DNA from 2 places in the Oceanobacillus timonensis genome. Region 2 is predicted to be linked to the other one. Evidence: predicted binding sites of a transcription regulator. Region 2 holds the regulator's gene; the other holds the start of a gene.
The links. The regulator NrdR, encoded in region 2, represses ribonucleotide reductase genes. The targets are predictions, from matches to a motif close to AACACNATATATNGTGTT.
Positions count from the first base shown of each region.

Region 1 (3,588 bases), 460 kb from region 2:
AAAACGGGAAACTTCCTTTTTCTTTCGCTAACTCAATAGATGTGCGATAGGCTGTTGTTGCAATGATTTCAAATACTTGATCCACAAGCTTATTCCCTGCTTCTGAGCCGTAAGCTGTATCGCAATAAATTAATAAATCATGCAGTCCCATCACACCTAAACCGACACGTCTTTCGCCTAAAGCCTGCTTTCTATTTTCAGCTAAGAAATACGGGGTTGCATCGATCACATTATCTTGCATCCGTACACCAGTCTCTACCGTATCTTTTAATTTTTCTACATTTACCGATTTGGTTTTTTTATCTGCCATTTCAGCAAGGTTAACAGCAGCTAAATTACAAACAGAAAATGGTGCAAGCGGTTGTTCTCCGCAAGGATTTGTTGCAACAACCTGCTGACCATACGCTTTTGCATTGGTCATATCATTCGCATTATCAATAAAGAAAATGCCTGGTTCTGCAGAATACGTTGCGCAAATATTGATTAAGTTCCACAACTCTTTCGCTTTTACTTTCCTGTATACACGAACGCCATAGCCCATTTCTTCCCACTTACGGACATCCCCTACTTCATGCCACTGTTCATTATAAGCTTTCATTTCTTCTGCTGTATAATTTTCCACATCTGGAAAGCGCAGTTCATAATAATCGTCTGTTTCCACTGCTTCCATAAATTCTTTTGTAATACAAACGGAGATATTAGCGCCTGCTAGAAATTCCGGATTATGAACGGAATAAGTTCCTCCATCACGCAGTTTATCCGTCGCCTGTTTCATGGCAGCATCTGTAAATCCGCCTTGACCAGGTATTGCTTTATAATTGACAATTCCCTGATATAAATCAAATTCCGTCTCTGTCAGCGGAGTAAATTTTAGCTTTTCATTTGCCAGCTGTTTTATTTGTTCGTCTTCTGTATTTTCGATTAAATAGCGCAAAATCCGCGGATTTTGCATTTTAGAAATGATAAATTCAACTATATCCGGGTGCGAATCAACGAGCATAATCATTTGCGCACCGCGTCTGGAACCGCCCTGTTCAACCAGATTTGTCAGTTTAGCAATATCATCCAGCCAGGAAACACTGCCGGAAGATTTCCCGTTAACTCCTCTGGCTAAGGTATTACGCGGTCTCAAGGTAGAACCGTTTGTACCTACTCCGCCGCCTCGTGACATAATTTCCATAACTTGTTTGCGATGATCCGATATTCCTTCGCGGGAATCTTTTACAAGCGGCATCACATAACAATTAAAATATGTTACATCTGTTTCAGCACCTGCTCCATAAAGTACACGCCCTGCCGGAATAAAGTTCATCGATGCCAATTGATTATAGAACGCATCAAATGATCTGGCTTTTCTTTCTTCTGTTTCCTCTACTTCGGAAAGCCCTGTCGCATTTCTTTTGGCAATTTGTTCATAATAAATTTCCAGAGGCTTTTCAATCACATCAAGAGAGCGCGTAATTATTCCCTTCTCTCTTTCTTCTTCTTTATCTAAGACTCCTACATAACCCGATTCAACAGCTACTTCAGCCTTGTTATCTTCCCAATTTATATCTATAATAAAACCTAGACCGCGTGCTGGAAATTTCGGATCTGCTTTGACAGTCAGAACGACAAAATCACCTTTTTTTAATGTTTTTTTCTCTGTATCTTTAAATGCATACCGATCCAGCATAACTAATCGGGACACACCTTGATGCGTGATATGCATTTCTTCTGTAATTGGATGGACAGCTTCGAATTTTTTTATATCCTCATTAAGCGCATCAATATGAACCTGTCTTAATGATTCTAAATGGGTTGTCAATGTTATCGCTCCTCGTCTTACGGTTGATTACTTATCAGTTTATCATATCTCTTTATCACAAAACAATATATAGTGCTCATTTCATTATTCTGACACAATATCTAGTTAATTATCAGAAAAGCAAGTGTTTTTTTAAAAGCTGTTACCTTTTTAATTCCCTTAAAAACAGCAAAGAAACATCGCTTTGATTGTTTTTTTATGATAACTATCCGCTTGCCAAATAAAAACTTTGAAAAATAAAATCACTACCCATATAATAAAGGTGTAGAATATAAAGATAGACGGGGGAAATAAAATGACGATTTTACTCATTGCTCTAGTTGTTTTACTTGCGATTACTATTTTTCGCTTCTATAGACAACGCACTTATTTACATGTACTGACAGAAGACCAATTTATAGAAGGTTACCGTAAAGCACAGTTAATTGATGTTCGCGAGCCCCAGGAATTTGATAAAGGCCATATTCTGGGAGCACGCAATATACCGGTTACGCAAATGAAACAAAGACTTGTTGAAATGCGGAAGGACAAGCCTATATACCTGTATTGCCAAAACAGCAGCCGTTCTGCCAGAGCTGCCCAGCTATTGCATAAAAAAGGATATAGTGACATTTATCAGCTTAAAGGCGGATTTAAAAAGTGGACCGGAAAAATTAAAACAAAAAAATAAATGATTGCGCCACGAGATGCTTTCAAATAAAAAAGCTGATTCAGAGATATTATCTGAGTCAGCTTTTATTATGGATTCATTTGTTATAAGATGCTTCTTCATACCGAAGAACGGGTTTACGTGCTGCTGTTGCTTCGTCCATCCGCTTTACAATCGTATGATGCGGCGCCTCTTGGACGATTTCCGGCTCTTCTTCTACTTCTTTTGCGATATGGGTCATGCTGTCAATAAAGGAATCAAGCGTTTCTTTGGACTCTGTTTCTGTAGGCTCAATCATCATCCCCTCTTCCACATTCAACGGAAAATAAATGGTTGGCGGATGAATATCAAAATCCAATAGTCTTTTTGCCATATCTAGTGTCCGAACACCCAATTTTTTCTGAATACTCCCTGATAGCACAAATTCATGCTTACAATGTTGCGGATAAGGCAGCTGAAATGCTTTTTCCAATTTGCGCATCATATAGTTCGCGTTGAGCACAGCATATTCACTAACCTTTTTCAATCCTTCTGCCCCCATTGTCCGAATATACGTATACGCACGTAAGTTAATACCAAAATTACCGTAGAATGGTTTTATCCGGCCGATCGATTGCGGCCTGTCATCGTCAAAGGAAAACGTATCATTTTCTTTTATAATCAACGGCTTTGGTAAATAAACGGCCAATTCTTCACTTACTCCGACTGGACCTGAGCCCGGGCCTCCGCCGCCATGTGGACCTGTGAATGTTTTATGAAGATTTAAATGCACCGCATCAAATCCCATATCTCCGGGTCTTACATAGCCCATTATGGCATTTAAATTGGCACCATCATAATAAAGCTTCCCTCCGGCTCCATGAATAATTTCGGCCATTTCTAAAATATCTTTTTCAAATAACCCTAAGGTATTCGGGTTGGTAAGCATTAATGCGGCAGTATCATCTCCAGTAACACGCCGTAAATCATCCAGATCGACAAGCCCTTCTTTATTCGATTTTACAGTCACTGCTTCAAATCCGGCTACTGCTGCCGATGCCGGATTGGTTCCATGCGCAGAATCCGGTACAATGACTTTCGTACGATGATTATCCCCATTTGCTTCGTGAAAGGCACGAATCATCATTAATGC
Region 1 covers NZ_LT800497.1:2,640,290-2,643,877, forward strand. The annotation lists gene B7E05_RS12905 (vitamin B12-dependent ribonucleotide reductase) at 1-1,807, opposite strand, end outside; gene B7E05_RS12910 (rhodanese-like domain-containing protein) at 2,103-2,477, shown strand; gene gcvPB (aminomethyl-transferring glycine dehydrogenase subunit GcvPB) at 2,554-3,588, opposite strand, start outside.
Region 1: a site for NrdR is predicted at 1,867-1,884, ahead of B7E05_RS12905 (vitamin B12-dependent ribonucleotide reductase). Genes of this name have one in related genera too.

Region 2 (3,588 bases):
GTAAATTTAAGACAAAAGAGGCCGCGGGGCGTCACTTGCAGGCAGGAGCGAAAAAAGTAGTGATTACCGCTCCAGGGAAAGAAGTTGACAAGACCATTGTCATCGGTGTTAACGAACATGATTATAACCCAGATGCAGATGATGTCATCTCGAATGCATCCTGTACGACAAATTGTTTAGCTCCTGTGGTCAAAGTTATTGATGATCACTTTACCATAAAGAACGGCTTAATGACGACCGTACACGCATTTACAAACGATCAAAAGAATATTGATAATCCGCATAAAGACCTGCGCCGGGCGAGAAGCTGTACCCAATCCATTATTCCGACAACGACTGGTGCTGCGAAGGCACTTGCTGAAGTCATGCCCGGTCTCAAAGGAAAATTGCACGGAATGGCACTACGTGTGCCGACACCAAATGTATCTTTGGTAGACTTGGTGATTGATATTGAAGAAGACGTGACAGAGGAAGAGGTAAACGCCATCTTCAAACAGGCCGCAGAGGGAAGGATGCGTGGCATTATTCAATATTCAGATGAACCGTTAGTTTCCATTGATTATACGACAAGCACTTATTCAGCAATCATAGACGGGCTTTCAACCATCGTGATGGATAATAATAAGTTAAAAATTATTGCCTGGTATGATAATGAATGGGGTTATTCCAAACGCGTTGTAGATTTAGTTAGTTATGTTGGCTTCAGATTAGAGCAAAATGTAAGCTTAACATCATAATATAGGAGAAAGAGCCTGTGCAAGAGAATGCTCCCGCACAGGCTCTTTCTCCTATTATCTTTTTGAATTTTTTCTGTTACATAAAATGAAAGAAAATGGCATTTCACTGAAGCAACCATCCTTTTTTTATAGCCTTTTAACATTCACTAATAGTTTAAATACGCAAATCATGTTAAAATAAGATAGATAGAAGTGAATTATCGAGTTTTTTTGGATTTACCTAAAATGATACAACCAGGATGTGTTTGTATATGCCCTTGGGAGATAAAGTGAAACGTTTTTTTAATAATCATGCAGAAACAAGCGATTATCATATAGATAAAGATTTAAAAACCAGGTATTATAAAGCAAAAAAGCATGCGGTTTTGGAGGAACTGGAGGCGTATTTCAATGCGGACCCTGATTTCTCCATTCATGCCCGTTCGGAACAGCATGGAGAGATAAGTGCAATCAGTAAGCGCGGGAAAAAGGTTTTGATTATAGCTACAGTCATTATGGTTCGGCCATATCATACGGCACTTGATTTTTCCGTAACCACAGAAACTGCTGTCCGCGTCGATTTTGGTTACAGTGATAAGGTAATCAAGAAAATATATCGGTATATAAATGAACAGTTACCAGAGATAGAAGGTCATTGAGATAGGAGTGAACGAAATGCGTTGTTCCAATTGTAACAACAAAAATACGAAAGTGTTAGATTCCCGCCCCATAGAAGAAGGAGCAGCCATACGCAGACGCAGGGAATGTGAAAGGTGCGGATTTCGTTTTACCACTTTTGAACGGATTGAAGAAGTGCCGCTTATTGTAGTAAAGAAAGATGGCATGCGCCAGGAATTTTCACGGGAAAAATTGACAAGAGGAATTATCAGAGCTTGCGAAAAACGTCCGGTAGCGGTAGATACGATAGAAAATATTGCGTTAGAAGTGGAAAAGAATTTACGGAATGCAGGAAATTCCGAAGTATCCAGTCATACAGTGGGCGAGATGGTAATGGAAAGACTGGCAGAAGTGGACGAAGTATCTTATGTCAGGTTCGCTTCGGTATACCGCCAATTCAAGGATATCACTGTGTTTTTGGACGAGCTGAAAGAAATTATTAAGACAGATAAACAAACAGAGGAAGAATAACAGCGAAAAGGATGGATTAGAATGAATGCAATCGGAAAAATTCTTCCTGTTGACGGGTACGAAGTTGTGATGGATGAACAGCCCTCCATTGATTTCAATGCTTCTTTGACACATTTTTACCAGCCTTTAATTGGGATTCAGGCAATTTCTTTATATTATACGTTATTTTATGAGGTGGATCATACCCGACAGATTCAGACGCATCATACATTAATGACTTATTTGAACCTGACGCTGGATGATATTTACCGTGCGCGGATAAAATTGGAAGCTATCGGATTATTGAAGACTTATAAACGGCGGGAAGAAAGCAGAGACTATTATACGTATCGTATACAACGTCCTTTTTCTCCCGACCAGTTTCTGAGAGAAGCAATGTTGTCCCAATTGTTACTGCATCATATCGGGGAACAGAAATACAATGCCCTTTATGCACGTTATGTCAAGGACAGCTATCCTTATGGGGAAGAAGTGACAGCAGATTTTAATGACGTGTTTGATACAGTGACGCCTCCTAAAACTGCTACTCTAAATAATAATATAGAATATGATAATCAACGCACAGAGTCTGATTTAATGGATTTTTCCTGGATTGAACAATCACTCCGCCAGCGGTTTATTCCAGTTGAAAATGTGCTTCATCCTGCAAATAAAAGACTTATTTATCAGATGAAGACTTTATATGATGCAGAAAGTGCGGAAATAGAAAAAGCACTTTTCTGGGCGTTGGATGAGGATAATCAGTTGAATGAGGAAGAATTTAAGTCAGCTTGTCATGATATGTTTGTATCCCGTAATAATGGACAGACGATTCGTCTAAATGACAAAATGGCAACGTCCGATGTGCAGCCTGAAGTGAAAAAACCTGCTACAAAAGAAGAGCAGTTAATTCATGAGCTGGAGACAATTTCTCCAAAACAACTATTAGAGGATTTGTCAGATGGAAATCGTGCTTCCGAACAAGATATCAAAGTGGTTCGTGAAGTAATGACAAAACAAGGTTTGCCTGCTCCGGTCATGAATGTACTTATACACTACGTACTGCTGCAATCAAATATGAAGCTGTCAAAAGCCTACATGGAAACTATTGCCGGTCATTGGTCCAGAGTTGGATTAAAAACAGCAAAAGAGGCCATGAATTTTGCTAAACGGGAACAGGAAAAATATAAAGTTGCCAAAAATAAACCTCGGAAAACGAATAATTATAACAATAACTATAAAAAAGAAGTTGTTCCTGACTGGTTCAATAATCGGAAAAAGAAATCATCCAAAACGGCAGTGGATGTAGATGTTAGTGAAAAAGAGCAACAGGAGATTGAAGCTAAGCTGCAGAAATATTTAAATGAAAGCTAAGTTTCAACGAAGAAATGGAAAGAAAAGTTCACACATATAAAGGAGGGTTGATTGGTGAAACCGATACAATCAGAATTAAAAGCTTGGATGGACAAAAATGAGAATTTCAAAACCAATTACACTAGAATTAAAAAAGAAATTCTGAGTGATCCCTCCATTCAATCGTTTTTGCGTGAACATCCGGAATTGACTGATCACGATATTGAAAAAAATTTAATGCGGCTGTATGAATATAAATCACAATCGAAACAGTGTGACCGTTGTGCTTCTTACGGAGAATGCCAAAATATGATTCAAGGGTATTCTCCTTTATTGAGTATGGATAAAAATGAAATCAGAATCAGCTATGAAAAATGTCATTTGCGTGTCC
Region 2 covers NZ_LT800497.1:2,176,014-2,179,601, forward strand. The annotation lists gene B7E05_RS10580 (glyceraldehyde-3-phosphate dehydrogenase) at 1-737, shown strand, start outside; gene B7E05_RS10585 (cytosolic protein) at 989-1,375, shown strand; gene nrdR (transcriptional regulator NrdR) at 1,392-1,865, shown strand; gene B7E05_RS10595 (replication initiation and membrane attachment family protein) at 1,887-3,218, shown strand; gene dnaI (primosomal protein DnaI) at 3,273-3,588, shown strand, end outside.